4 regions of the Comamonas sp. 14P8.1.4 genome follow, and region 1 is predicted to be linked to each of the others. Evidence: riboswitches for the same ligand, from Rfam matches in the RefSeq annotation. Region 1 holds a riboswitch; each other region holds the start of a gene.
The links. A riboswitch is a leader RNA that binds a small molecule or an ion and turns the genes downstream of it on or off. The one in region 1 is predicted to bind cobalamin.
Positions count from the first base shown of each region.

Region 2: it holds a riboswitch for cobalamin, as region 1 does, so the genes downstream of both, AC27VO_RS01335 (glutaredoxin family protein) here and AC27VO_RS07710 (TonB-dependent receptor) in region 1, are expected to answer to the same signal.
Region 3: it holds a riboswitch for cobalamin, as region 1 does, so the genes downstream of both, AC27VO_RS01310 (TonB-dependent receptor domain-containing protein) here and AC27VO_RS07710 (TonB-dependent receptor) in region 1, are expected to answer to the same signal.
Region 4: it holds a riboswitch for cobalamin, as region 1 does, so the genes downstream of both, AC27VO_RS09655 (cobyrinic acid a,c-diamide synthase CobB) here and AC27VO_RS07710 (TonB-dependent receptor) in region 1, are expected to answer to the same signal.

Region 1 is NZ_JBYOKN010000003.1:150,575-157,998, reverse strand. Features, by position in the region: gene AC27VO_RS07720 (DUF924 family protein) at 1-382, shown strand, start outside; gene AC27VO_RS07715 (hypothetical protein) at 546-812, opposite strand; gene AC27VO_RS07710 (TonB-dependent receptor) at 1,185-3,125, opposite strand; cobalamin riboswitch at 3,268-3,488, opposite strand; gene AC27VO_RS07705 (hypothetical protein) at 3,572-3,757, opposite strand; gene miaA (tRNA (adenosine(37)-N6)-dimethylallyltransferase MiaA) at 3,848-4,858, opposite strand; gene AC27VO_RS07695 (multidrug effflux MFS transporter) at 4,878-6,107, opposite strand; gene AC27VO_RS07690 (methylglyoxal synthase) at 6,443-7,318, shown strand.
Region 2 is NZ_JBYOKN010000001.1:279,247-286,670, forward strand. Features, by position in the region: gene nrdE (class 1b ribonucleoside-diphosphate reductase subunit alpha) at 1-491, opposite strand, end outside; gene nrdI (class Ib ribonucleoside-diphosphate reductase assembly flavoprotein NrdI) at 488-916, opposite strand; gene AC27VO_RS01335 (glutaredoxin family protein) at 925-1,152, opposite strand; cobalamin riboswitch at 1,320-1,554, opposite strand; cobalamin riboswitch at 1,935-2,170, shown strand; gene AC27VO_RS01340 (TonB-dependent receptor domain-containing protein) at 2,238-4,118, shown strand; gene AC27VO_RS01345 (ABC transporter substrate-binding protein) at 4,118-4,963, shown strand; gene AC27VO_RS01350 (hypothetical protein) at 4,950-5,510, shown strand; gene AC27VO_RS01355 (hypothetical protein) at 5,730-6,317, shown strand; gene AC27VO_RS01360 (heavy metal translocating P-type ATPase) at 6,415-7,424, shown strand, end outside.
Region 3 is NZ_JBYOKN010000001.1:270,512-277,935, reverse strand. Features, by position in the region: gene nrdE (class 1b ribonucleoside-diphosphate reductase subunit alpha) at 1-331, shown strand, start outside; gene nrdF (class 1b ribonucleoside-diphosphate reductase subunit beta) at 359-1,318, shown strand; gene AC27VO_RS01315 (helix-turn-helix domain-containing protein) at 1,325-1,573, shown strand; cobalamin riboswitch at 1,702-1,943, shown strand; gene AC27VO_RS01310 (TonB-dependent receptor domain-containing protein) at 2,014-3,861, shown strand; gene AC27VO_RS01305 (short-chain fatty acyl-CoA regulator family protein) at 4,085-5,542, opposite strand; gene prpC (bifunctional 2-methylcitrate synthase/citrate synthase) at 5,731-6,918, shown strand; gene AC27VO_RS01295 (GntR family transcriptional regulator) at 6,940-7,377, shown strand; gene acnD (Fe/S-dependent 2-methylisocitrate dehydratase AcnD) at 7,398-7,424, shown strand, end outside.
Region 4 is NZ_JBYOKN010000004.1:77,648-85,071, forward strand. Features, by position in the region: gene hemN (oxygen-independent coproporphyrinogen III oxidase) at 1-272, shown strand, start outside; gene AC27VO_RS09640 (sulfite exporter TauE/SafE family protein) at 278-991, shown strand; gene AC27VO_RS09645 (cell division protein ZapA) at 1,214-1,735, opposite strand; gene AC27VO_RS09650 (DUF904 domain-containing protein) at 1,732-1,944, opposite strand; cobalamin riboswitch at 2,116-2,358, shown strand; gene AC27VO_RS09655 (cobyrinic acid a,c-diamide synthase CobB) at 2,764-4,155, shown strand; gene cobU (bifunctional adenosylcobinamide kinase/adenosylcobinamide-phosphate guanylyltransferase) at 4,168-4,773, shown strand; gene AC27VO_RS09665 (ABC transporter substrate-binding protein) at 4,761-5,669, shown strand; gene AC27VO_RS09670 (FecCD family ABC transporter permease) at 5,674-6,690, shown strand; gene AC27VO_RS09675 (ABC transporter ATP-binding protein) at 6,722-7,424, shown strand, end outside.

The DNA.
Region 1 (7,424 bases):
GTTCACGCGCAATGCCTATCGCGGCACGCCCAAGAGCTTTGCGGGCGACACCAAGGCCCGCACGCTGGCGCTGAAGGCGATTGACCTGGGCTGGGATGTGGACGAGTCCATTCCCGCCATGGCGCGCATTTTCATGTACCTGCCGCTGGAGCACGCCGAGGATATGGCCATGCAGCAAAGCAGCGTGGTGGCGTTCGAGCAGCTGTACCAGGAGGCCGAGCCTGCGCTGCGCGATTTCTTTGAGGGCACGCTGGATTACGCGCACCGCCACCTGGATGTGATCCGCGAGTTTGGCCGCTTTCCGCACCGCAACCCCATCCTGGGCCGCGAGAGCACGGAGGCCGAGAAGGCTTATCTGAGCAAGCCAGGGGCGGGGTTCTAAGCGAAGGCGTCTGCCGCCCATGCTTTGGCCCACCTGAACGTCAGGCGGGCGGGGCGCAAAAAAAGCTGCCATGGCGGGTGCCTGGCAGATTTTTTATTGGCATTTTGAGGGTGTAGCCCTTATCCCATCAGCGCTGATAGCTCTGATTTTTTTAAGCAAATGCTTAGTATTTGGTGGGGCGGCGACCGGTCAGCGACCAGCCGGCGTGCATGTTCTTCTTGTCGTTTTCGTATTCCCAGTTGGTGCCGCAACGTTCGCACACATAGCGGGTGACGGTGACGGTGCCGGTTTCACGCTCGCGCTTGTAGTTGCTGCCCTGGGCCAGCTCAACGTGGCCGGGGGCTTTGCGCCAGTTGCGCTGAATACCGGCGCAGGCATCGCACATTTCGATTTTTTTGAGTTCGTTGATGCGGTCGTTATCTTGGGTCATGGTGGTTGTATGTGCTGCGTGCGCGCAAGGCGTGTAGGGGCATGACTGTACCGAAATCGCCGAGCTGACGCAGATGGGGGGCTGCTTGCCTGCACGGCCCGTGCCTATTGGGCGTGGCAAACACCACCCAGTTGTGCATGCGGTGTACTTAAAAGGAGAGCATGCACCGCAGATGTGGACTGGGTTTTTCGTGTTTTTTGCTGTGATGGCTGGCCGGACGGTATGCGGCCAGCCGCTGACGGGGGAAGAGGTGGGAGAGGGGCGTGGTGGGGGCTGGCAAAGAGCAGGTGCTACCGCCTGTCGTATTCCGCCAAAAAAGAAAGCTGCATGCAGCAGCTTTCAGGAAGGGCACGTCAGGCGGCGGCGCGGTGCTTAGAAGTCGATGCGCGCACCAATCTTCCAGGTGCGTGCAAAGTTGCTGGGGTACAGCCCGTACTTCCAGGTGTTGACGGCAACGCTGTTGGCGTGGTCGAACAGATTGTTCACCGCAGCATACAGCTGCACATGCTGGTGCACCTGGTGGCGGTACGACACATCGGTGGCGCTGTAGATGGCCTGGCGGTACATGGCGTCGTTGCTGAAGTTGCCAATGGCCCAGTGGCTGCTGCGCCAGGTGTGTGACAGCTGCAGGTGGCCCTTGTCGGCCACGCGCAGGTGCCAGCCCAGTGTCAGGCTGTGGCGAGGCACGCCGGGTGTTTGTTTGCCGCTGTAGTTGCTGGTGCCTTGCACTTCACGGTCAATGGTGGCGTGGGTCCAGGTGTAGTTCACGCTCAGCTGGTTGCGGGTGTTCAGCTGCCATTGGTCTTGCAGCTCCACGCCGTATTTGTGGGAGCGATCGAGATTGCCGTTCAAGCCCGACAGTTGGTCGTAGTAAATCTCGTCGTGCAACTTGGCGTAGAACACAGAGGCTTTGAGGCGGTTGCGCGCGGTGGTGTGGTTGGCGCCCAGCGTGAACGTGCGGCTTTGGGTGGCGGCGCCAAAGCCTATAAAGCTGTAGGTGTTGAAGTCAAAAAATCGATCAATGTCGGGTGAGGCAAAAGCATCGCTGTAGTTGGCAAAGACCGAGACCTGGTCCGAGAGGCGGTGGTTGGCACCCAGCTCCCAGGCTGTGTGGTACTCCTGCTGGCTGGAGTTGGCTTGCCCGGGCGACGCGTAGCGGTAGCGCATGCGCTCCCGGCGCAGACCACCGGAGAGCGTCCAGTCGTTCCACAGGTATTGGGTATGCACAAAGCCGCCCAGATTGTTTTTGCGCATGAGGCCGACGGAAGACAGGCGTTCACCCTCCACGCTCTGCACGCCCGCATTCACCGTGAGGGCGCCGCGCTGGTATTGCAGCGCAACTTCGTTGGACTGCTGCGCGTAGTCACTGGTGGAGCCCGGGTAAGTAAAGCTGTTGTACTGGCTGGACTTGTCCTCGCTGTGGTGGCGCGCCGTGAGCTTCCAGGCGGCATTGAGCTGGTATTGCAGCCCAAGGCCCCAGTAGCGGCTGTCAGATACCTGGCGTGGGTAGGGGCTGCCACTGCTTTGGCTCGGGTTGGCATGGAAGGCGGGGGCGGACAGCGCGTTCGGGAAGCGGTTGTCGATACGGCTGGCACCGATTTCCACATTGGCTTGCAGGCCCTTCGCGACCTGGATGTTGCTGGCCAGACGCCAGGTGTTGGCTTCGCTGCTGTCCTGGTGACCGGTGGCATCGGGTTGGCTCCAGCCATTGTGGTGGCTGTGATCGGCCGTCAGGGACAGGTCGAACTTGTCTTTGACCATGCCCACGGATGCCACTGCGCCGCGCTGGCCATGGCTGCCGCCGTAGAGGTCCAAGCTGGCGCTGTCGTGGGCTTTGGTGTAGATCTGAATGCTGCCCGCCGTGGCGCCATCGCCGTACATGACGGCGCCGCTGCCCTTGGTGATTTCAATGCGTTCCACATCGCGCAGCGAGATAGAACCCACCAGGGCCGGTACGTTGTCGATGTTGTTCAGACGCCGACCGTTGACTGAGATCACCACGTTCTGGAAGCCATCTTCGCCAAAGCCGCGCATGGCGATGTTGGGCGCATTGCGGTTGCCCCATTGCGGGGTGATCTGCAGCGAGCTTTGCTGTGCCAGATAGTCAAATACCGAGTGCGCGCCGGAGCGGTCAATTTGCTCGCGCGTATGCACCTCGGAGGCGTAAGGCGCATCGGTGTCTTGCATCTCAATGCGCGTGGCGGACACCACCACATGGGGTTGCTGCACCTCGGTTTGGGCCGCAGCCAGCAAGGAAAAGCCCGTCAGGGCACAGCCCACAGCACAGCTGCGGGGAGAAAAACGAAACGACATGCCGAAGAAATCCATGGCACCGCGTTTGCGTCCCCACAAAGGCGGTGATGTGTGGTCTATGGATGGCTGTGGGGGGAAGAAGAAGAGGTATGCGCGCAAGATGCATCTTGCCGAGCATGTCGCCACCACCCCGCAGCACATCCGCTTGCATGCGTTTCGGCCGGTCTCCGGGCTCGTGTGTTGTTCATCAAACAGCTGCATGGCCTTCCCAGAGCAGGGCTCCAGTGGCGTGATCATGCAGTTAGACACACTGACCGTTGCGGGGGCAGCGCAGGCTTTGCAGACACCGAAGGTGTCGCGCACCTGCTTCCCGTTTAACCCTGTGCTGGAACAGCGATGGGCACCGATAACGCAAAACTGCTCCCTGTAAGGAGCAGTTGCTGAATGATACCCCAGCTGCATTAGCCCGGGCGGGCGTGGTGCCGTCGGGCCTGGGCGGGCTGTGGCTAGCGCGTGTGCACCACGCTGGTGTCGATTTCGCCGTACACCGTCACTCCGCTTTGGGGGCTGGCGGTGGTCTCGGAGGGCACGTAGTAACGGTCCTGTGCGCAGGCCGACAGCAGCAAGGCGCCAGCGGTCAGCAATGCCGCACCAAGGCGGCGGGAGCGAAAAGGTAAACGGGGCAGCGGCATACAGGCAGTCTCCAGAAACAGGCGATGCCTGCATGCTATGCGCAGGCAGGCATCGCGGTGTTTCAGAACGTAGGCGCGCGGTGCCCGGCTTCAGCGCGGCTGGGCAGCGGTTTGCACCACCAGCAGGGCGGCTTGCACCAGGTGCATGGTGGCCATGGGGTCGTCACAGGCAATGGCGTGGCGCTGGGGCATGCTGCGCAGCCAGGTGATCTGGCGCTTGGCCAGCTGGCGCGTGGCGGCAATCCCTTTTTCGCGCACCAGGTGCAAGTTGATGCTGGGTGTGCCTTTGCGTGTTTGCCAGTCCAGCTCTTCCCAGACCTGGCGGTAGCCCACGCAGCGCATGCTGGGCAGCTCGGGGTGCAGGTCACCGCGTGCGCGCAGGCGCTGCACTTCATCGATCAAGCCCGCGTCGAGCATGGTGTCGTAGCGCTGGGCAATGCGCTGGTGCAACCAGGCGCGGTCATTGGGTTCCAAAGAAAAAAGCGTGCAATCGAAGGCTGGTTCTGCGCTTTCAGCTCTCTTTTTTGCTTGGTGAAAGCTGGACAGCGGCTGGCCGGAGACGTGCCACACCTCCAGCGCACGCTGAATGCGCTGGCTGTCGGCCGGGGCCAGGCGGGCGGCGGTTTCGGGGTCGACCTTGGCCAGCTCGGCATGCATGGCAGGCCAGCCCAGCTCGGCGGCCTGGGCATCAATGCGGGCGCGCACCGCAGGGTCGGCGGCGGGCATTTCGTCAATGCCGTCGAACAAGGCTTTGAAGTACAGCATGGTGCCGCCCACCAGCAGCGGAATGGCGCCACGGGCGCGAATCTCGGCCACCAGGCGCTGGGTGTCTTGCACAAACTCGGCAGCGCTGTAGGACTGCAGGGGGTCCAGGATGTTGATCAGGTGGTGGGGCACAGCGGCCAGCTCTTGGGCCGTGGGCTTGGCTGTGCCAATGTCCATGTCGCGATAGACCAAGGCGGAATCCACACTGATGATTTCACAGGCTTGGCCACGCTGTGCCAGCACAGCGGCCAGGGCCAGAGCGGCATTGGTTTTGCCAGAAGCGGTGGGGCCTGCAATCGCAATGCAGGGCAGGGTGTGGGTGGAGGCAGTCAAGATAGGGCAGGGAGAAAACAGGTCAAACCGGGCGGCGGCACGGGCTTTCAGTGCGCGCTGGCGCGCCGTGGCGGCGCACCAGCGTCCATGATGCCAAGGCTGCGGCGAAACACCATGCGGCCAGGCCGAAAACCAAGGGGTACACAGTGCCATTGAAGCTGCGTCCCAGGATCTGACCGGTGACAAAGGCGAACAGCATCATGATGCAGCCGTTGAGCGCTGAAGCCATGCCCGCAGCCTGCGGAAAGGCGCTGACCGCACCGCTTTGCCCGCAGGGCTGCTGAATGCCGTGCGTAATCGGAAACAGCAGGCAGGCAGCGGCATAGGCCCAGCCGCTGCGCACATCGGCCCAGGCCAGGGCCAGCAGCAGTACCGCGCACAGCACGGAAATGCCCCCCGCTACGGCCACGGTGTTGCGCACGCCCAGGCGCGGCAGCAGGCGGCGGCACAGCAGGGTGCCGCCAATGTAGATCACGCCGTTGGCGGCCAGCAGCCAGCCCACGTCGGCAGCGCTCCAGCCCAGCACCTGGGTAAAGACAAACGGTGCGCCGGTCAGGAACACGACCAGCGCGCCATACGAGCAGGTGGTGGTGGCGGTATAGGCCAGGAAGGTGGGGTGGCGCAGGATGGTGTTCCAGCTGCGCAGCAGCCGCTGCGGCTGCAGGGCGTGGGGGTTGAAGTGCTGCACGCTTTCGCGAAAGCGCAGCCACACCAGCACCCAAGCGGCAGTGCCGACCACCGCCAGCACCGCCATGGTGGAGCGCCAGCCCACGTGCTGGGCCAGCCAGCTGCCCACCAGGGGGCTGCAGCAGGCCAGCACGCCCAGGCCCGTCAGTGCTTTGGACATGACGTGCGTGCCTTCCACCGGGGCGTACAGGTCGCGCACGATGGCGCGCGCGGCCATCACCACGGCGCCCAGTGCGGCCCCTTGCAGGGTACGAAAAGCAATCAGTGCTGGCATGTCGGGGGCCAGGGCGCAGCCCACGGCGGCCAGCACGTACAGCGCAATCCCGGCCAGCAGCACCGGGCGGCGGCCCCAGCGGTCAGACACAGGGCCCCACACCAGTTGGGCGCAGCCAAAGGCCAGGATCAGGGCGTAAAACGTGGTCTGCGTCTGGGCCACTGTGGCCTGCAGCTGCTGCGTGAGCAGCGGCATGGCGGGCAGGTACAGATCAGTGGTCAGCGGCTGAAAGCCCAGCAGCAGTGCGAGCAGGCCGATGACAAACAGCGGGGACATGGCAGCTGGCGACATTGCCGCAGCTGCAGAAGAGGGGGAAGCAGACACAAAAAAACCCATACCAGAGAGCCAACAAAGCGCCACATTGCAGCAGCGTGTGCAGGCTAGCAGAACCAGATGGGTGTGGTGTCGCTTTGTTTGCACATTGGTGAAAAATGCCTCTGATGAAGGCACATCAAGCGCTGGCAGCTATGAATTTTCATCCGTTGCATCGACCGTGTCAGCCTGTGGACTGGGGCGATGCAGCCACCGCATGGGTGGGCGCACAGCCCAAGAGGTTGGGCATTTGGGTCTATGCTTGCTGGCACGCGCACACCTCACCATTTCGTGCGCGGTTGTGAAGGACACCTCTGACCATGCTTTTAGGTCTTGCTGCCAACCGGCTCCACCACCAAACCGAAGATGCGGCGTTGTTTGCGCTGCTGCGCGCCTGTGAATCCGGCATGCGCGAACTGGGCCTGGGCCTGCATGCGGTGGGCCGTACCTACGATGCGATTGCCGCTGCAGACATGATGCACCGCTACCCTGGGCTGGTGCGCTACCCCTATGGGCGCGAAGGCGGGCTGATGAAGCTGGTGGCCGAAGTGGTGGGCATGGGCGAGGGCCGCACGCTGGATGGCGCCATCTACCTGACAGACCCGGTCGACCCCTCTTCGATCTTCCCCGAGGCACTGGCATTGAAGCGCCAGTGCGTGATTCACGGCAAGCCATTTTTGTCGACCGTCGCCAGCGCCCGTGACTGGGTGGAGATGGAGCGCATGCACGCCGGCATGCCGCGCGACCGCAATGCCGACCGTTTCCACGACTATGAGAGCCAGACCGTGGCGCTGATTGCCCACGATGCCATGAAGCCCGCCATGCTGGCGTTTGTGGACAGCAATTTCGAGCTGCTCTCGCGTTTCAAGCGCCGCGTGGGCACAGGCACCACGGGCCAGCGCCTCAACGAGCTGGCGTGGAGCAAGGGCTGGCCTGCTGACAAGCCCTGGGTGGATCGCTACAACAGCGGTCCGCTGGGTGGCGATGCGCAGATTGCCGATCTGGTGCTGGAGCGCCGCTGCCAGCGCGCGATCTTTTTTGAAGACCCGCATGTGGCGCGCCAGCACGAGGCCGATATTCAGTTGCTCGAACGCGCGGTGACCACCGTCACGCACGAGGCGGTGTGCATCACCACCCCCAAGGTGGCGCAGCGCTGGTGCGATGCGGCCGTGCTGCGGGCGACCCGCTGAGGCAGCGCTTTGCGCCAACCAAAAAGCAACCGCGAGGTTGCTTTTTTTGTGCCCAGACATCGGCGCTTAGCCTGCCGGGGCGGCTGAGGGATGCCGACGCCGTGTT
Region 2 (7,424 bases), on a different contig from region 1:
TTTCCGGCGTTCAAAAACGTGGGTGTGGCGGGTTGAAAACGCCCTGCAATGATCTCTTCCATTAAACGCATGGCAAGTTTTTCATCACCGCGTGCCAAGGCCAGCGATACCATCACCACCCGGTCTTCAAAGCGCTCCAGATAGCGTTTTCCATCACGGGTTTTAAGGGTGTAAGCGGTGTAGTACTTGTAGGCGCCAAGGAAGGTGGGAAAGCGGAATTTTTTGCCAAAAGCCGCTTTAAAAATCCGCTCAATAAACTTGGGAGAGTACGCGTCCAGTACCTCTGCTTCGTAGTAATTTTGCGAGCGCAAGTAGTTCAGTTTTTCTTCCAGCGAGTGAAAGAACACGGTGTTCTGATTCACATGCTGTAGAAAGTATTGGCGTGCGGCCTTGCGGTCGGCATCGAACTGCAGTTTGCCTTGGGCATCAGGCAAGTTCAGCATGGCGTTCAGGGCGTGAAAGTCCAATTCAGTAGGGGTGCTCAGGTTCATCGCAAAGCTTCTCGGACAGTAGGTAAATTGGAAGACAGAAAATGCTGGTCGATATGGCGCAGACGTTGCCAGTCCGTGGGCGTTCCGGCCATTTCCACACGTAGCAGCAGGGGAACATCGCATTTGCGGGCAATCACGTCGCCAGCTTGAGCGAAGGCAGCGCCAAAATTGCGATCCCCGCAGGCCACCACTGCGCGTAGCCATTGACGACGCTCTGGCGCATTCAAAAAACGGATCACGGCTTTGGGTACTGCGCCGTTGCCTTGGGCATCCCCAAACGACGGGGTGAGCAAGACAAAGGGCGCTGTAATCTCAGGCTGTGCTTCTTCGGGGGTGCGTGGAATTCGAAGTCCTGACAGTCCCGCTTGTTGAAGGAGCCGCGCTGTATTTCCAGTTTTGGAAGAATAAAAAACCCAGCGAGCCATGATCGGCCTTAAGCCGTGGCTGCCAATGCGGCTAAGCGGTCTGGGCGAAAACCACTCCAGTGTTCATCGCCCGCTTTGACCACGGGGACTTGGCGGTAGCCCCATGTTTGCACTTGAGCTGCGGCTTCCGCGTTCTGGGAAACATCAACGACTTCGTAGGCCAAGCCTTGGCGATCCAAGGTGCGCGCTGTCATCGTGCATTGGGGGCAATGGGGTTTGGAAAAAAGAGTGATCATGAAGCCTTCAAGCCCTGCTAGACAGTGGCACGACAGGTTTCTGATAGCTAAAGACGCAGGTCGCGGCACACGGCGCAAAGCAGGTGTACCTAGCTGGTTGGTCCAAGAAAGCATATGCAGCCACCCAGGCGTCCCCGCCTGTACGGTTGATGAAAAGCCAAGAACGTGTTCTTGGCTGCTTGTTGGCCGGTATCCAGACTGGTAGGCACAGGTAACACGCCTTCCCAAAGCCGAGGCTTCAGTGGCTGCTTGTGTTACCGCGCACTGCAAAAAAACTGCAATGCACCTCACTTACTGTTGCGGGGGCAGTTCAGGTTAGCCTCGTCGGAACAAGGCCTCCTGATTCTCGTTTAACCCTAGCTTGAGAACTCACGCTAGTGCACCAACAAGATGAATTCTATGCGCCAAAACTTTTTTGAAAACCAGTTTGGGCAGCCATTGATCGCTGACTTGATCTGTCAAAAAGTGCTAGGAGCTTGCTTCAAGCATTTCACTTTTTCTTGCTCTTCAAGCTTGCTTCCCTTGGAATTACAGTGCCTTAGATCGAGGAGGCCGCTTCTCTTTGGGCTTCGCTTTGTCATTGTTTTGTTTTGTAAATTCAAAAAAAGATTGACATAAACACTCCGCAGCCAAGGTTATGCGGGATTGTGTGGATAGGGTCGTGCACGTTTCTCGTGGATGTGTTTGGCGCCCAATTGAAATTGGCACCATGTAAAAAATGGGCTGTGGTTGAACTACTACGGCTACCAGCTTGGAGGCAGCATGAAGTTGCCTCCAGCCTTAGAATTAACCCGCTTTCTGGTGCTCGCGCGGTCTTCCCTGGCCGCGCAGTTAAACGGGAAACATGAGAGGGTGCGCGCTCTTCAGTGCGCCACCTTGCATGTACTGCCCCCGCAACAGTGTGTGCACGGGTCGTAAGACCAGCCTACCTTGCTACAACCACTGAAGCTTTTGGCTTTGGGAAGGTTTAGGTAGTCGGTGCACCAGTCTGTAGACCGGCCGGAAATGGTTCGAAGAAGCTGCTCCGCACTCTTCGGTTTTTTGTGACGCACTTGCGGGGACGCTGTGCGTACAACTCAAGAAATATGACTATCCACACCTCCATCTTGCATGGCGCAGCTGTGCGCCAGCCTGCACGTTTTGCATGGGCAGCCATTGCCATTGCTGCTGCGTCGACAGCGCATGCGCAGAATGATTCAGAAAAACGGTTGAATACCACGGTTGTGACCGCCACACGATCGGAAACCAAGTTGGATGAAACCTTGGCTGATGTTCGGGTGATCACTGCTGAGCAAATCTCTAACCTGGGTGGACGCTCCTTGGCAGAAGTGCTGCAAAGATTGGCAGGCGCCCGGATGACCAGCAACGGCGGCCGTGGGCAAACGCAGGGCATCAGCTTGCGTGGTAGTTCTCAAGTGATTTTGTTGGTAGACGGCGCGCGCTTTGGCTCTGCCACAGCAGGAGATCCTTCATTACAAAGTCTGCCCTTGGAGCAAATCGAAAGAATCGAGGTTGTGCATGGGCCGGCATCCGCTCTTTATGGCAGCGATGCTATTGGTGGCGTTATTCAGATATTCACGAAAAATGGCAAGGGGCATGGAAAAGCATTGACCCCAAGTGCATCGACCACTTTGGGCAGTCGTGGCTATAAAGATGCTAAAGCAGGACTGATTGGTGAGCAGAAGGGGTGGAATTACAGTCTGAACGTCGCACGTGTCGTTGATCCCGGTTTTTCAGCCAGCAATAGCAAAATCGGGTCATATATATTCAATCCCGATGTTGATAAATTCAACCAGTCATCCGTAACGGCCAGCCTTGGATACGCATTCAACGACACATGGCGTCTGGACGGGAATTTCATGCAAGCAGATGGCTTCGCAGAATCTGACAACGGGGCAGCAGCACAGTCTTGGCTAGATTCAGATGCTGGCACACGTGCTTTGAAGCTTTCCGGCGCATTCACCCAGGAATGGAAAACTTCACTGAGCTATTCGCGTGCCTTGGACAAACAATGGAATCGTGATTTGGATATTGCTTCGGCAACTTTGAGTAGCACAACATATAACACTCGCCAAGATGAGTTCAAGTGGGGCAATGAAATCAAGACCGGTCTGGGTGTTGTTGTTGCAGGATTTGAGCGCTTAGAGCAAAAAATATCAACGACGACGGCCTTTGATCAGTCCGAACGCTCCACCAATGCAGCTTACGCTGGATTGAATGGTGCGTTGAATGCGCATTCATGGCAGGTGAATATCCGAAGAGATGATAGTTCCCAATATGGGGTTTACAACACATGGGGCGTGGCGTATGGCTATGAACTCTTGCCCAACCTGCGTGTGCATGCAAGCCGTGCCAGTAGTTTGAAGGCTCCAACATTCAACGATCTTTACTACCCAGGCTTAGGGAATCCTCTGCTGCAACCAGAAGTTGCACACGGCAATGAGTTGGGGGTTGACTGGAGCATCGCCTCTCATCACTTCAAGCTTGTTGGGTTTGACAACAAAGTGGAGAACTTGATTGCATGGGCGCCTATTGCACCTGGTAGCTGGACTTGGAAGCCAGCCAATGTGAATCAAGCGCGCTTGAAAGGCTGGTCTCTGCAGTACCACCTTAATCAAGATAGCTGGAATCTGAACGCCAACTATGAACGTCTTAGCGCTCGAGATGGTGATGGTGCCGTACTGATGAACCGGGCCAAGCACCAAGTTTCTATTGCGCTGGACAAGTCATGGGGGGCTTGGAAGTTGGGTGCATCCGCCTTGTATGCGAGCGAGCGCCAGCGCTCAGTTTCTGAGACGCTAGCGGGCTACACCACCATGGATGCCTATGCCGAGTACCAGCTCAATAAAGATTGGGCGTTCCAAGCGCGTATTTCCAACTTGACGGACAAGGTGTACGAGACGGCTTATGGCTACAACCAACGCGGTCGCGCTGGATACCTGACCCTCAAATGGACGCCTAAGTAATGTCTTTGCTGCGCGTCATCAGCGCAGCTTCCCTCTTGGCCCTGTCTGTTCTTACGGAGCAGGCATGGGCCAAGACAGGGCGCATCATTTCTTTATTGCCTTCCGCCACGGAGGCTGTTTGTGCTTTAGGGGCTTGCGATCGTTTGGTCGGCGTTGATGATTTCTCTCTGGATCCCGCCAGCGTACGGGGGCTACCCCGGTTGGGTAAAACTTGGCAGCCCAATATGGAGTCGATTCTGCAGTTGCAGCCTGACTTGGTATTGATTGGAAATGTTCCCCCTGTACTCCAAAAGTTGCAAGCCTTGGGGTTGAACGTGCAGAGGGTGGATGCAGTCACGGTTGAGGAAGTGCATGCGGTCTTGCATAAGCTGGATGGCTGGCTAGAGACGCAACATGCATCTGACACCATTCGCACAATGCAAAGCAGGTTGCTGGCGCTTGCGCATGAAGCTGCGCAACTACCGGCACAACGTGTTTACCTTGAGGTGGATGCCGTCATGTATGCAGCCTCACCGGCTTCTTTCATGGGGCAATTGTTAGCGGCTTTGGGGGCGAAAAATATTGCTGCGGGTAGCGCAACCCTCTTTCCCAAGCTCTCACCCGAGTATGTGGTGCAACAAGCACCGGATCTCATTATTCAAACCTACGCACAAAGCACAATGACCGTGCACCAGCGACCTGGGTGGAAAAAGATTCAGGCGGTGAAGCACAAACGCATTTGTCGGCTGACAGCAGAAGAGCGCCGGATCACCACACATCCTGGCCCTCGCATGGCAGAAGCTGCAGAGATTTTTTTGCGCTGCATGCAAATGCCATTTGCAAAGGAACACTATGAAACTCAGTAAAAACTGGGATGAAGTTTGCTACCCCTTCATCCATCAAACCTCTTACCTCTGCGACTTTGAAGTCACCACCGATGAGTTATGCGCCCTGATTGGCAGTGCTGTTGCCGCGAGCACGAACGATATGGCAGACATTCGTCAGGATTTGGAAGATTTGCAGCCATTGGCCTTTCATATCAACGGCTCAATTCGTGGTCGCTTGGCGGTGGAGGAGTCCGACCAGCAATGGCTGCTTGCCAAATTGCATCACTATCGTGCCGAAGTGGGTGACCGTGAGCATGTTTTTGTCTTGCCGCGTGGCGCAGCACCCGTTCCACAGCTGCATCAAGCGCGCTCCTCAGCCAAGAAAGCGATTCGTTGCATGGTGCGTGTGGAGGAGGAAGGTGGCAAAGAGGTTCCTGATATTCTGCCCCGCATGTGCAATACCCTGTGCAACTTATTCTTCGTGATGACGCTGGCTATTAATCAACGAAGAGGTGTTCAGGAAGTTCCGTTTGAGAGCAAGAGTTATGGCAGTCCGGCCAGAAGGTCCGACACTGCTTCTTCGTGAAGCTAGAAAACGCTGCTTGATTCACTCAGCTCGGGTACGCCGTCAACCGACGCCAAGTGACTGACTGATTGGTTGCGGGCGGTCAGTACGGGGTGTCGGCTCATAGCGCACCATTGGGTTGTGGCATTGCACGTGGTCGTATTGGCTTTCATGCGCTCTGTGGCAGCTTTGCAGTGAACTCGTTAGAGTGGCGCACGAATCTCCTCCCGAGCTGTTGTCATGCCCCGATCCCCAGTTTCTTTCCACACAACACCAGATAGCTTTGACGCCTTCTTGCAGCCGCAGGATGTGGAGCAGATCTACATTGTCTTGTCGCTGGCCAAACAAGCCTATGCCAATGACTTGGCGCAGGGCGTGAAGGCGCTGCAGGCTTCTCCCGCTGAATTTGCACGCCGCGCGGTGGCACACCAAGATCGCATTGCGCGGCGGCATTATGGGATTGCAACGCTGTTTGGTGTGATCGTGCTGGCCATGGTCTACGTGATCTATCAGGCCTTCTCCACCCCGGGTGTGGGTGTGCTTGGCATTGTTCTGCCTGCCGCCATGGCGGGCTTCGCCTTATGGCGCATGGAGCGCTCGGTTTACCGAGGGCGCCAGGGCAATCTGATGTTGCTGCGCTTGCTGGATATGCTGGATGGCCTGCCTTACAGCTATCAAGCTGAAGCATTTGTGCAGTGGGGTGTGCAACATCCTGCGCTGGCGCAGGTGGCGCAAGACTGGGCGGCCCCTGAGGGGATGGCGCTCAAGCATCTGGTGGCCCTCAAGTGGCATGAAATGGAGCTGCGTACGCCGATGGCATTGCAGTAGCCAGCGAGACTGCGCAAACGCTTGATCAAGGCTGCCATATGGCAGCCTTTTGCTTTGCAGGGCGGCATCCAAGGGATGAAAGACGTACATTGGAGCCATGATTGCACCGCTCTCTTCGGATTCTTCTGCTGTAGTGTTGCCCATTGAGGGTATGACTTGCGCTTCCTGCGTGGCGCGCGTTGAACGGGCTTTGAAGAAAATTCCCGGGGTACACGATGCCAGTGTGAACCTGGCTACAGAAAACGCCAGCATTCAATTCAGCGCAGCACCCGATGTTCCTGCCGCTATGGCCGCGATTGAGGCCGCAGGTTACACGGTGCCCCAGCAAACGCTGGAGCTGCAGGTGCAGGAGATGACGTGTGCCTCATGTGTCGGGCGTGTAGAGCGGGTGCTGCGCAAGCAACCAGGTGTATTGCAGGCGCAGGTGAATCTGGCCATGGAGCGCGCCAGCGTGCTAGTGGCAGGGCATGTGGATGTGCAGGCACTGACGGCTGCAGTGGCCAAGGCGGGCTATCCCGCCCAAATGGTGGCCAATACAGCCGCAGCAGCAACAGGCCGTGGCGCTGTCGCCGAACGGCATGCACAGGAAGGCCGGCAGCTACAACGCTCTTTGTGGGTGGCAGCAGTGCTGGCCATACCCGTTTTTGTGCTCGAGATGGGCGGGCACATTTGGCCCGCATTTCACCACTGGGTGCACACCCATATCGGTATGCAAAACAGCTGGCTGTTGCAGTGTGTGCTGACCACGCTGGTTCTGATCGGTCCCGGGCGCCGTTTTTATGCCAAAGGCATTCCAGCTTTGCTGCGTGGTGCGCCGGATATGAATTCTCTGGTCGCTGTGGGAACCGCGGCGGCATACGGCTATTCGCTGGTCGCCACGTTGGCACCCCAGTGGCTGCCAGCGGGCAGCACGCATGTGTATTACGAGTCTGCCGCAGTCATCGTGGTATTGATTTTGCTGGGGCGTTGGATGGAAGCTCGCGCCAAGGGAAATACCTCGCAGGCTATCCAGCAACTGGTGCAGTTGCAGGCCCCTACCGCCTACGTGGTGCGTGATGGGGCCGTACAGGAGGTAGATATCGCACAGGTGCGTGCAGGTGACGTGCT
Region 3 (7,424 bases), on a different contig from region 1:
CTCGCGTATCGAGATCCGCAAGGAAGGCAAGATTGGTCGCGTGTACTACCCCGCTCCGTTTCTCTCCAACGAAAACATGGCGTATTACCGCGACGCGTATGAAGTGGGCCCCAACGCCATCATCGACGTGTATGCAGCTGCCACAGAGCACGTGGACCAAGGCTTGTCACTCACGTTGTTCTTCCCGGACACCGCTACGACACGCGACATCAATAAAGCCCAAATCTATGCCTGGAAGAAGGGCATCAAGACCATCTACTACATCCGCCTGCGCCAGCTGGCACTCGAAGGCACGGAAGTGACGTCGGCCTGCGTGTCCTGCACCCTCTGAGCCCTCTACCGTCAAGAAAGTACAAAGATGACCTTCATTACTCAAGCCATCAACTGGAATCGTTTGGACGATGAGAAAGATTTGGAGATCTGGAATCGCGTGACCGCCAACTTCTGGCTGCCTGAGAAAGTTCCACTCTCGAACGATATCCCCTCCTGGGCTACGCTGCGCCCCAGTGAACAAGAACTCACCATTCGAGTGTTCACCGGCTTGACGCTTTTGGACACCGTTCAAAACCAAGTGGGCGCGCCTTCGCTGATGCAAGATGCTGTCACACCGCATGAAGAGTCCGTGCTATCGAACTTCACGTTCATGGAAGCCGTACACGCACGAAGCTATTCGTCCATCTTCTCGACACTGTGCTCCACTGCTGAAATTGATGAAGCCTTTCGCTGGTCTGAAGAAAACCCCTGGCTTCAAAAGAAAGCAAGGCTCATCCTGCAAGAGTACAACGCAACAGAAAATGCGTTTAAAAAGAAAATTGCATCGGTATGCCTGGAGAGCTTCCTGTTCTACAGCGGCTTTTACTTGCCGCTGTACTGGAGCAGCCGCGGCAAGCTCACCAACACTGCCGATTTGATTCGCCTCATCATTCGCGATGAAGCCGTGCACGGCTACTACATTGGCTACAAGTTCCAGCTGGCATTTGCCAAGCTCCCTGCCGAAGAGCAGGAAGCTATCAAGTCGGAAGCCTATGCCATGCTGTACGACTTGTACGAAATGGAGTGTCACTACGCCGCAGAGCTGTATGACCCCGTTGGACTGACCGAAGACGTCAAACGCTTCATGAATTACAACGCGAACAAGGCGCTGAGCAACCTGGGCTTCGAGGCCATGTTCCCCAATGACATGTGCCAAGTGAACCCTGCCATCATGGCTGCACTGAGCCCCAGCGCCAATGAGAACCACGACTTCTTCTCAGGTTCTGGCTCTTCTTACGTGATCGGTAAAGCTGTTGCTACTGAAGACGAGGACTGGAACTTCTGATCAAGTATGCAAGCGGTTTTTATTGGCCCTGTGCTAACGACCTTCCGTAAAAGCAGGGGAATGAGCCAGATTCAGCTGGCTCAGGCAATTGGAGTAGATCGTCAGTATCTGAAAGATATAGAAACTGACAAAAAACCGATGAAGAAACCATTGATGGAGAAGCTCGAACGGGCTTTTTCCATTACGCAGGCAGATTTCTTCGCTTTTTATGTGAGCAACCCAATCAAAGATGCAGAGGTGTGCGCAAAAAGCTAACGCTGTTGCAAGGAGTTCAAGGGGAGAGCCTTTTGCAGGCTTTCCCCTTGTCGGTCTGAGGAGCCATCGCGTGGCAATGCATTGCCAATGCCGCAGCTCATAAAACAGCTGTATGGCCTCACTCAGACAGAAAATCTAGTTTCGTTGGTGCCCGCATTGTCATTCTGACAGTGCAGTTAAACGGGAAGCAGAGTGCAAACGCCTTGACGAGGCGTGATCTAGCCTGCGCTGTCCCCGCAACGGTGAGTCCATGTTCTCTCTTTGAAAGAGCCGCTCTCTGATCCGCCACTGTGCGCAAGTCTGACTTGCGAATGGGAAGGCTAGGGAGTGCCAGACCAGCCCGTATACCGGCCAACGAAGTTTCGTTTGAAGAGTCCTTCAAATATTGTTTGCCCATCGCTGACGGGGAGGTCAGTCGGGCGAATTTTTCAAAATTTCCCATGAAGAGAATTGAACAACAGCGCCTTCGCGCTGTTTTGTCGTTGGCTGTGCGCCCTGTCAGCGCAGCTGTTGCTTTAACCCTGATGCCTGCAGCTTTTTCGCTGGCGGCAGAGATGCCTGAAGTCGTGGTTTCTGCCACGCGCTACGAGCAAAATCTATCCGAGGCACTGTCAGATATCACCGTCGTGAATCGCGCCACCATCGAGCGCAGTGGCGCATCTTCCATCGAAGATCTGTTGGCCAAAGTACCTGGCATTCAAATCACAAGAACAGGTGGAGCTGGCAGCACCACAGAGATGTTCCTGCGCGGAGCCAACAAGCAACACACGGCTGTGTATATCGATGGCATTCGCATTGATGCGCAGAACGGATCAGGTGGTGCACAGTGGGAGTCCATCCCGCTTGACGCCATTGAGCGCATTGAAATTCTGCGCGGTGCTTCAGGCGCTGTTTACGGCTCAGATGCAATGGCAGGAGCCATACAAATCTTCACACAGCGTGGCGAAGATGGGTTCAAACCTTATGTATCCATCGGCCGAGGGACATACCAGACGCTCAAAAGCACTGCGGGCTTCAGCGGAGGCACCGGTAACTGGGACTATGCCGTCGGCATGTCCTATGCAGAAAGTGATGGGTTTGATAGTCAACCCACTGGAAAAAACCATGACAAAGATGGCTATTTGCTCAACTCAGCCAATGCACGCATTGGACTGCAGCTGAGTGACGCACAGCGCTTGAACGTGACAGCGCTGACCAGTGACTCCAAAGCTGGTTATGACAATCGTTCGGATCAGGAAGACTGGGCCATCCGCAATTTAGATGCCTATGGCTTGCAATGGGACAGCCAATGGACAGAAAAATTTAAAACCCACGTGGCGGTCAGCGAATCTAGAGCTGTTTACGAAACAATCGCTAAAAGCCCATTTTTTGCCAAAACAAATTTGCGCAATTATTTGGTGAGCAATGAGCTTTCCACCTCCCTGGGCTTGTTTTCCGCCATGCTGGAGCGTCGTGAAGATACTTTGCACAACAACGGACTGAAAGGTCTGGAGCGTTCTCGCCAGCAAAATGCGATAGGACTGGGCTATGCGGGCAGCTGGAACGCCCACTCGGTACAAATGAACGTTCGCTATGACCAAGACAGCGATTTTGGCGGAAAACAAACCGCTACCATCGCCTACGGATGGGCTTTTGCCGAGAACTGGAAGACCACCGCCTCGGTCGGCACAGGTTTCCGTGTGCCAACGCTGATTCAGCGTTTTGGCGCCAACGGCGATGCAAGCCTTGAGCCAGAGAAGAGCCGCAACACAGAAGTGAGCTTGCGCTGGAGTGAGAACGATCGCTCATTCAGTGCAACCGCCTACCGCAACCAAGTCAAGAATCTTGTGGCTTTCCAGTCTGGTCAAGGCTCATGCGCTGCCACTGGTTGCTACCTGAATGTCGATGAAGCTTTGCTAGAAGGCATCACCTTGGCAGCGCAGTGGCGAACAGGCCCAGTCCGGTGGTATGCCTCTGCAGACTTCCAAAACCCAAGAAACACCAAAACCGGAAATTTCCTGCAACGTCGATCACAGCGATATGCCACGCTGGGCGCTGATACAGCGTGGAAAGATTGGACCTGGGGTGCAGAAGTACAAGCAGCCAGCAGCCGATTTGATAAAGAGGGTGTTGAGAAGAATCTAACCGGGTACGCGTTGTGGAATCTGTCTGCGTCTCGCCAACTCGGAAAAGACTTCCTCATGACTGCACGTTTGGATAACGCCTTCAACCATGACTATGAGTATGCCAAGGGCTACGCGACAGCCGGTCGAACCTTATGGCTGGGTGTGAAGTGGATGCCGCAATAGGGCGTTGAATACCAAGGGAGGCAGTGACTACAGCCATGTCACTTTGACCCTCCCTGGTTGCCCCTTGGGGGCTTGCAGCCTCACGGAATGACATCTTGCGACAGCAGCATTTGAGAGATGCATTCCGTGGGACTAGCAGCTATCTAGGAAAAGCTGGTCGATTCAGGTCAATTCAAAGCTGCATCTCAAAATTCACAGATGGCCTGTGCCGATGCATGAACACTTATCCATAAGGCACAAACCCACTCTCATTTTCATTGACGCTCAATCGCTTACCCACAAAGGGGAAAGCACGCTGCGGGCAGGCGATGCGCTCGCACACCTTGCAACCCATACCGATGGGCATTGCAGCATCCACATTGCGCAAATCTAAGCCTTTGGAATAAACGAGCCGTGCCGCGTGTTGCAAATCACATCCGAGGCCGATAGAGAAAGTTTTTCCAGGTGCGCCCCAACCATGACCCGCTCGACTGATGGTTCGAGCAATCCACAGATAAACACGTCCATCGGGCATGGATGCCAGTTGTGGGACGATATGTCCAGGCTGTGAAAATGCCTCATAAACACCCCAAAGCGGGCAGGTGCCGCCTGTCTTAGAAAAGTGAAAATGGGTGGCCGATTGGCGCTTGCTGATGTTTCCGGCGCGGTCCACACGCACAAAGAAAAATGGGACACCTGGAGCCTCTGCGCGCTGTAAGGTCGAGAGTCGGTGGCATACGGTTTCAAACCCCACACCAAATTGACGTTCTAACAGGTCAATGTCGTACTGCAGGCTCTCCGCAGCCTGTAAAAAATCACCGTAGGGCAGTACAAAAGCGCCGGCTGCATAGTTGGCCAGACCCATACGTGCCAAGCGCCGCGTGGCCTCATCCTGCCAATGCATGGCCTTCAAGATGTCGTCTATCAGGACATCAAATTCCAACAGCGCCAACTGCGTTGCCAATTGAAAGGCTTGCTGCGCAGGGCGCAGCTGTGGCGCCACATACAAGGTGCGCGCCGCAGCATCGAACCGTCGGTGGTGAGGCTCGGCTTGTGCACTGCTGTGAGTCTCCCGCAAGACCACAACCTGGTGCGCTGCGTGCAGGCGAAATTTCAACCAATCAATCTGGTTGCCGCCTTGGGTGGTTGCGTGCTCATGGGCCTGGGCTGCCAGGTCTTCGGCTGCACGATCCAACGCATCAAAATAATTGCGGTGGCCAAAGAAGAAATCGCGCACCGCCTCAAACGGCATTTGTTGCAAAGGCTCTGCCAGTAGCGGTTTGCCGTCATCCATCTCCGCGCGGTTGTCGCCCAAGCGTACCGTCAATGCCTCCAGCCTCTGTTCGTTTGCCAAGTGACGCTGGTGCATGGCCAGAAGTGCCTTCGCTAGCTGCGGCATTTTGGCTGCCACTGAGCGCAACTCGGGCAGCGGTACAGCACCTTCAGGCTGTGGGAGCGTGGCCATGGCATCGCGCAATTGCGCCAGCAGGCGTGCTTCTTCATCTTCAGAAAACTGCTGAATATCGACGCCCAGCACTTTGTGGATCTTGAGCAGCACAGCCACGGTCAGCGGGCGTTGGTCCTGCTCAATCTGATTGAGGTAGCTGGGCGATAGCTCCAGTGCTTGCGCCAGCGCGGCTTGCGTCATGCCGCGCTCGGCACGCAGGCTACGCAGTCGCACCCCCATGAAAGTTTTGGCCATCTCAGCGTCTCCCTGTTTTATGGCTAGAGAAATTCGCAAAATTTGCAAATTGGCGAATTTCTCTTCGCAATGTTTCGCTAATTCAGTGCTATCGCTGTGTAAAGCAACTGCGTAGATTGCGAAGTATGGCAGATCAAAAGTCTGTAAACACTTTTGATTGCCACCCATATCTACCCAAGGAGACCCATATGAGCATCGTGGCCGAACCCACCGTCCAAGCCAGCCATCCAACTGCCACAGGCACGTTCAAGCCCAAAAAATCCGTGGCCCTGTCAGGAGTGACGGCTGGCAATACAGCGCTGTGTACCGTGGGCAAAACCGGTAATGACCTGCATTACCGCGGCTACGACATTCTGGACATCGCCGAGGTTTGCGAATTTGAAGAAATCGCCCATCTGCTGGTGCATGGCAAGCTGCCCACACGCGCTGAACTGAAGGCCTACAAGAGCAAGCTCAAGGCGCTGCGCGGTCTTCCCACCAGCGTAAAGACGGCACTGGAGCAACTGCCCGCCGCCAGCCACCCCATGGATGTGATGCGCACCGGCGTCTCGGCCCTGGGTTGCGCCCTGCCCGAGAAGGACGACCACAACCTACCCGGCGCCCGCGACATTGCCGACCGCTTGATGGCATCGCTCGGCTCCATGCTGCTGTACTGGTACCACTTCAGCAACTCGGGGCGCCGCATTGAGGTGGAGACTGAGGACGACTCCGTCGGTGGCCACTTCCTGCACCTGCTGCACGGCGCCAAGCCTTCGGACAGTTGGGTGCGCGCTATGCACACTTCGCTGAATTTGTACGCAGAGCACGAATTCAACGCCTCCACCTTCACGGCCCGCGTAGTCGCAGGCACGGGCAGCGATATGTACTCCGCCATCACTGGCGCGATTGGCGCATTGCGCGGCCCCAAGCATGGGGGCGCCAACGAGGTGGCATTTGAAATCCAGAAACGCTATGACAACCCCGCCGAAGCCGAGGCCGACATCCGTCGCCGCGTGGAAGCCAAGGAAGTCGTGATCGGCTTTGGGCACCCCGTCTACACCGTGAGCGACCCACGCAATGTGGTCATCAAGGGCGTGGCCAAGCAACTGTCGGATGAAGCCGGCAGCACCAAGATGTACGACATCGCGGCCCGTCTGGAATCGGTGATGTGGGAAGTCAAAAAGATGTTCCCCAACCTCGACTGGTTCAGCGCCGTCAGCTACCACATGATGGGCGTGCCCACTGCCATGTTCACGCCCTTGTTCGTGATTGCCCGCACCAGCGGCTGGGCCGCCCACATCATCGAGCAGCGCCAAGACAACAAGATCATCCGCCCCAGTGCCAACTACACCGGCCCTGACGATCTGCGCTTTGTGCCGATTGAAGAACGCCAGTAAAGCCTCAACCTGCACGACGCCATGACTGTCCAACCCCTGCAAGCCCACTCACTGTGTATCGCCATCGCTGACAAATTGCGCGAGCGCATTCTGAGCCATCAGATGCTGCCAGGCAGTGATATCAACGATGGTGCGCTGGCGCTGGAATTTGGCGTGAGTCGCACGCCTGTGCGCGAGGCCATGAAGCTGCTGTGCCACGAAGGTCTGCTCACAGCACAACCTCGCCGTGGAATGACGGTGACGTGCCTCAGTGCCGCACAGGAGGCCGAGGCCCTGCAGCTATGCCAAGTTCTGGCCCGGCACCTGAATGAGATCAGAGACAAGAGCGGTACATCCTGCACCGAACTGACACAGCGCGTCTATGCCATTGCACAAGCACGCTTGCAACTGGCACTGGGCTCACGCCCCTCCTACACCCCTGCTATGTCTGAGCAGCACAGCGCTGCCTTGGCTGACTAAGCCTGTCACAAGCTAGAAAAATGCGTACACACAACACCCACAACGTC
Region 4 (7,424 bases), on a different contig from region 1:
CCATTCGCCGCGCGGTGATCATGACCATCATGTGCCAAGGCGAGGTGTTCTATGAGTCCATCAACAGTGCGTGGCTCATCGATTTCAAAAAATATTTTGCAGCAGAAATTGAGGCGCTGGCAGACCAGCAGGACGAAGGTCTGGTGACGATTTCCGATGACTGCATCACGGTCACCCCCAAAGGGTGGTTCTTTGTACGTGGCGTGGCCTTGGTGTTTGACCGTTATTTGCAGGCAGATCGCAATCGTGCCCGATTCTCGCGGATCATCTGATCCCTATGATTCTTTCCTTGCTTTGGACCGCATTTTTCATGGGGCTCGTGGGTGGGCCCCATTGTCTTGCCATGTGTGCGGCACCTTGCCATGCGGTGATCCAGGGCCATGGTCAAGTCGTGCAGATGCATGCAGCATGGTCACCGCAACGCCGGGCCTGGAGCTGGAGCACCTGCCAGTTTCATCTGGGGCGCCTGCTTGGCTACGCTTTGCTGGGCGCCGTGGCCGCTTTGGCCATGGAGCAAGTGGCCTGGTTTTCGGATCAAACCTCTGCCTTGCACCCTGTATGGGTCCTCATGCACCTGGCGATTTTGGCCTGGGGGCTGCTCATGCTGTTTCAGGGACAGCAGCCCGTGTGGCTGGAGCGCGCAGGGCGTGTGGTCTGGGCCAAGGTGCAGCCTGTGTTGTCTTTGCGCGGTGGTGCCTTGCTGGCGGGAATGGCCTGGGCATGCATGCCCTGTGGCTTGCTTTATTCGGCGGTTCTGGTCGCGGCACTGAGCGGCTCTGCATGGACGGGGGGCATCAGCATGCTGGCATTTGGGGTGGGCAGTGGGCTGTGGCTGCTGGCTGCACCACTGGCGTGGCGCTGGCTCAGCGGGAGGGTCAACCGCTGGCGTTCAGAGTGGGGAACACGCGCTGCAGGCCTGATGCTGGTGGCCGTATCACTGTGGGCGTTGTGGATGGACTTGGTCTACAAGCCGTCCCTGTGGTGCCGCTAGAAGGGAAATCGCTGGGGGGTGGTGCCGAATGGCGAATGAAGGTGTCTGCAAAACCACCGAGCCGTCATCCTGAACCGGGGGTTCAGGTGGGCGAGAGCAACCTAACGTTGGGTTCGTCTGACGCGAGACGATCACGCTTGCTAGGCAATGTATCAAGCCCGTGCTCAATGAGCATTGGTTCAAGGCAATATAAAGCCCGGCGGATTGCAGACAGGTGCGATTTTACAGGCTTTCCGCAGGCGTGGAGGGCAATTCCACTTGAGCGGCGTTGTCTAAATCTGTGTCGATGCCGATATCGGTGGTTGCGGGCATTGCGTCTACCATGGCTTCCATGGATGGCTGCGTGTGCGCCAGCGGTTGGCTTGCCTGCGCCAAGGCTTGATCGATGCGATCCACCAAGGCACTGGCAAGCGCCTGATCGTGGCTGGCTTGGGCTTCCAAAGCGTGCAAACGCTCGGCATCGGCGTCAGTCAGTGCTGCACCATCAGTGTCCTGGGCACCTTGCAGTGCAGCAAGTTGTTGTTGCAGGGCTTGCAGCTGGTTGCGCAGCTCCAGGCTTTCAAACGCCAGATTGACGGCCAGCAACACACCAATACGCTCGCGCGAACGCAGCTTGGTGTTGTCCAGCATTTGCTGGAACTGGTGATCCACCCGTTCCACCGCCTCGAGCAGCTGTGCTTCCTGTCCGTCAGGGCAGGTCAGCAGATAGTCCTGGTGCAGGATTTGTGTTTCTAGCTGGCTCAAGATGCCTCCTGATTGACCGGCAAACGTTCGATCAACTCATCCACGCGTGCCCGCGCAGCTTTCAGGCGTGACTTCAGCGAGTCACGCTCCTTGTGCAAAGCCTGGATCTCTTCGCTGAGTTGGCGATTCGCGTGCTGCATAGCTTCGTACTGCTCCAGTAGCAGCTCTACACGCCCTGCAACGGGGTCAAGAATGGATGGTGTCGTCATGGATTGCTCCAATTGTAGGACTGCCCTTTTGAAGGGAATCGCAAATTTAGGGCAGATCGCAAGATATAGCTACAAAAGCTTGTTTCAAGCTGTCAATGCTGGCGTGCATTGGGCCCGGTGCGGGCTGTGAATGCCGGTTGCGCTGCCCAGCAGACTTTTTCCAGCATTAGAATCGACCACTCAAATGTTGGTGCTCGCAGCTTGGTTCACAAGTTTGCAGTTCAACGGGAAGCAGGGTGGCGGTGTTGACCTTCAGCACCACCTAGCCTGCGCTGCCCCCGCAACGGTGAGTTCTTGGCGCTAGTCATAGCGCCCATCCATCATCACAAGCCACTGAATGCCTTGAACAAGCATTTGGGAAGGCGATGGACCTGAGGAACCAGCCCGGATACCGGCCAACATTGGTGTGCCCGCTTCGGTGGGCATGGTTACCCATTGCTGGCGGGGAGGCTGGCGCGGGTCGATATCTCCAAAATCCCCCATGTTCTTGATGAATCCACGGTGCGCTGGTGTCGTTGCATTGGCATTGCGTCGTTCTGCTGCGTGGTGCATGCCGTGGCGTAGCTCGGTGGGCTTTCAGCATCTGTGCAATGCCACGGCAGGGTCGTGGCCGGCACATCGTTCGCAACGGCATGCCACGTTGGGTGCTGAAACCATGGCGCCAGCTTGGAAGCCGGGCACGAAAGTGCAGGCGGCCAGCTGCCATGACAAGGGTGGGGGGCGTGCACCTGCTGGTGGGTTGTGGCTTGGAGAGCGTCTCGGATTCAGCAACCATCACCAAGGTTCATTTTTATCTTGCTACGCATTGCCCGTTGCTCCATGACCCAGTCTTCAACATCTCCTTCCTGTGTGGCGCTTTTGATTGCCGCCCCCGCATCGGGGCAGGGAAAAACGACTGTGACGGCTGCCTTGGCCCGCTGGCACACGCGCCAGGGGCGCCGGGTGCGGGTGTTCAAGTGCGGGCCTGATTTTCTGGATCCTTACTGGCACCAGCTGGCCAGCGGAGCCACGGTGCACAACATTGATGCCTGGATGGTGGGCATGGAGGAGGTGCGGGCCCGTTTGGCCGATGCCGCACGCCATGCCGATGTGCTTTTGATTGAAGGCGTGATGGGGCTGTTTGATGGCAGCCCCACGGCTGCTGATCTGGCTGCACAGCTAGGGATTCCGGTGCTGCTGGTGATTGATGCAAGCGCCATGGCAGGCAGTTTTGGCGCCTTGTTGCTGGGCATGCAGCAGTATCAGCCAGGGTTGCCCTGGGCGGGGGTGCTGGCCAACCGCGTGGGCAGCAGCATGCATGCCCAGATGCTGCAAGCCAGCGTGCGCGATCCCGGCGTGTGGCTGGGCGCTTTGCAGCGTGTGGGAGAGGGCAAAAACGCGCAGTTGCTGCCTGAGCGCCACCTGGGTTTGGTGGCTGCACACGAGCTGCCCGACGCCATGGAGCGCCTCAATGCAGCGGCCGATGCGCTGGCTGCCACGGCCTTGGGGCAAATGCCCTGGCAGGAATGGCAGCAGCGCTGGTCGGTGACGTTCCCTGCAGAGCCTGCTGCGCTCATCCCACCCATGGAGCCTTGGCTGCAAGGCCGTACCGTGGCGGTGGCACGCGATGCAGCATTCAGCTTTATCTACCCCGCCAATCTGGATTGCTTGCAGGCCATGGGCGCGCGCCTGGCGTTCTTCTCGCCTTTGGCGGGAGAGCGCTTGCCGGCGTGCGATGCACTCTGGTTGCCAGGCGGTTACCCAGAGCTGCACGCCGCCACACTGGCTGCGAATACGGCCCTTCAGCAAGATGTGCGTGCCCATGTGCACGCAGGCAAGCCAGTGTGGGCCGAATGCGGTGGCATGCTGGCGCTGGGCGACAGCATCCAGACCGCGTCGGGTGAGGTCTACCCCATGTGGGGCATCCTGCCCGGTACGGCGCAGATGCAGCCGCGCCTGGCAGGCCTGGGCATGCAGCAATGCGTGCAGCAGGGTGGCGTGCTGCGTGGCCATACCTTCCACTACTCACGCTTTCACAGCCCGGTGGCGGTCATGGCCCGCACCAGCCGCGCCCAGCAACCGGTGCAGGCGCAGCAAGGCGAGGCGGTGTACCAGCACGGCAGTGTCCACGCCAGTTACTTTCATGCCTGGTTTCCTTCCCACCCACGCGCAGTGGCGGCCTTGCTGGGCGCGCACGCTGTGGAATGGTCGGCTGCGGCAGCCCCGGCATAATTTGCAACTCTTATGAATGCTTTGAACAACAGCACTGTGACGCCCTGGCAAGAATTGATCCTGGGTGGTCAAAAAAGCGGCAAAACCCGCCGCGCGGAGCAAGCTGCGCGTGACTGGCTGGACGCGGCGGCAGGTCGCAGTGCGGTGTACCTGGCGACGGGGCAGGCGTGGGACGCCGAGATGCGCACCCGCATTGCACGCCACCAGGCCGATCGCGCCGCACGTGTGCCCGGTATGCAGACGGTGGAGGCACCGCTGCAGCTGGCACAGGCCCTGCAAGCCCACAGCCAGGCGCAGACGCTGGTGGTGGTGGATTGCCTGACCTTGTGGCTGACCAACTGGATGATGCCTGCAGAGGAATTGGAATCTGCCTCTAATTCGGCTCAAACCGAGGACTGGAGCGCGCAGCGTGCTTTGTTTTTGGAAGTTCTGCCCCAGTGCCCGGGCCCCGTGGTGGTGGTGGGCAATGAGATTGGTATGGGCGTCATTCCCATGGGCCAAGCCGTGCGTGCCTTTGTGGATGCGCTGGGTAGTTTGAACCAGGACGTGGCGCGCGTATGCAGCCGCGCCACTTTGATGGCAGCAGGCTTGCCGCTGCAACTGAAATGCAACCATTGATACGACGTAGCCTGCATCTGCTGCTGTGGGCATGTGCCGCCCTCGGTGGTGTGACCCATGCGCTGGAGGTGCCAGAGGCCGCGCGCCGCGATGACCGGGGCCGCGCCATTGCCCAGGCGCAACCGCCACAGCGCATTGTCAGCCTGCTGCCTTCGCTGACCGAAACGGTCTGTGCCCTGGGGGCGTGCAACAAGCTGGTGGGGGTGGATCGCTATTCCAACTGGCCGGTCACGTTGCAAACCACCTTGCCCGTGCTGGGTGGGGGCATGGACCCGAATGTCGAAGCGATTGTGGCGCTCAAGCCCGATGTGGTGCTGCTGTCCAACGCCTCGCGGGTGGTGGCGCGGTTGGAGTCGCTGGGCCTGCGCACCCTCACGCTGGAAACCCGCACACAGGCCGATGTGCACCGCGTGCTGCAAAGCATGGGCTTGCTGTTGGGGCTGCCGCCCGAGCAGGCAGAGCGCGAATGGCAGCGTGTGCAAGCTGGCATGGATGCAGCCGCACAGTCGCTGCCCACGGGTGTGCAAGGGGCCAAGGTGTACTTTGAGGTCAGCCGTGGCCCGTACGTGGCTGGGCCTTCCTCCTTCATTGGAGAGCTGCTCACGCACATGCGCGTGGGCAATGTGGTGCCGCCAGAGATGGGGCCTTTCCCGCGTCTGAACCCGGAATTTATCTTGCGGGCCCGCCCTGACGTCATTTTGATGGGCAACCACAGCATGCAAGTGGCGCACACCTACCCGGGCTGGGGCACGCTGGGTGCTGTCAAGCACCAGCGCGTGTGCGCGTTCGATGCGCAAGAGTCCGGCATCATCGTGCGCCCCGGCCCCCGCATGGATGAGGCTGCCCGCATCATTGCCCGCTGTTTGGCGGAGAAAGCCCCGCGCCGTGAACATTGAAACGATGCACCACGGCGGCACGGATCGCCGCAGCCACTGGCTGGCGCTGGGTTTGCTGGTGCTGACTGCCGTGCTGGTGCTGCTGGGCGCCAGCGTGGGTAGCACGGGCTGGGAAAGCGCGCTGCGCATGCACAGCGACCCTGTGGCGCAGCAAATTGTCTGGGACATTCGCTTGCCGCGCACCCTGGGGGCATGGCTGGCCGGGGCCTTACTGGGCCTGGCTGGCGCGGTGGCGCAGGGCCTGTTTCGCAACCCCTTGGCAGATCCCTACCTGCTGGGTAGCGCATCGGGCGCTGCGCTGGGCGGTGCGGTGGCCATGGTTCTCAGCGGCACGGCCGCAATGGGGATGGAATGGATGCAGCGCCTGGGCATGACGGGCATGGCCTTTGCGGGCGCTGCCGCTGCCGTGCTGCTGACGCTGATGCTGGCGCAAGGCGTGCAAAACAGCTTGCGCCTGCTGCTGGCAGGTGTGGTGGTCGGCGTGGTGCTGGGCGCGGTGCGCGACATGCTGGAGATGCGCTACCCCGATATCTTGCAGCCCATGAAGGCGTTTGGCCTGGGCAGTACTGCCTTCATTGGCTGGGCCTCCTGTGCCTTGATGCTGGGGGCCTGGGCATCGTGCGCGTTGCTGGCCTGGGGCCTGGCGCGTGTGCTCGATGGACTGACGCTGGGGGAATCCACCGCCGCCAGCCTGGGCTTGCCACTGGCGCCCATGCGTGCGGGGCTGATTGCTGTGATGGCACTGGCCACCGGCACGGCCGTGGCACAGACGGGATTGATCGCTTTTGTCGGGCTGGCCGCCCCGCACCTGGTGCGCAGCATGGTGAGCGTGGGGCATGGCCGCAGCACCTTGCTCAGCAGCCTGATGGGCGGTGTGGTGCTGTTGACCGCAGACGTGCTGGCGCGCTGGGTGATGGCGCCCGAAGAATTGCCCGTGGGGGTGCTGACAGCCTTGCTGGGCGGCAGCTATCTGTTGTGGTTGATGCACCGTGGCCATGCCGCGCGGCAGGGCAGGGGGTGATATGGCTCAAGTGCTAGATCCCGTACGCGAGATGCCTCCGCTGGCCTTGCAAGCGCAGGGTGTGCAGGTGCAGGCAGGCGCCCACCAGCTGCTGCATGGGGTGGATATGTATGTGCCCGCCCAGCAATGGACAGCGATTGTGGGCCCCAACGGAGCGGGTAAATCGACCTTGCTGCGTGCGCTGGCGGGCTTGCAGCCGCGCAAGGCGTGGCAGGGGCAGGTGCAACTGCTGGGCCGCCCGCTCGGTGGCTGGGCAGTGAAAGAGCGTGCACGCACGCTGTCGTGGCTGGGGCAGAACGAGGCCGTTTCGCAAGAGCTGTGCAGCTACGACGTGGTCATGCTCGGGCGTTTGCCGCACCAGGCCTGGCTGGCAGCGCCCAGCGCGCAAGACCATGCGGTGGTGCAGGCCTGCCTGCACACCACCCAGGCCTGGGCTTGGCGCCACCGCCCCTTGGCCGAACTGTCTGGCGGCGAGCGCCAGCGCGTGCTGCTGGCACGTGCCCTGGCAGTGCAGGCCCAGGTGCTGCTGATGGACGAACCCCTGGCCAATCTGGACCCCCCGCACCAAAGTGCCTGGATGGACACGGTGCAGGGCTTGGTCGCCAGTGGCCAGACCGTCGTCAGCGTGCTGCATGAGCTGGGGATTGCGCTGCAATCGGACCACATGGTGGTGATGCAGGCCGGGCGGGTGCTGTACCAGGGCGCTACACACGATGTGGCCACGCACGCGGCGC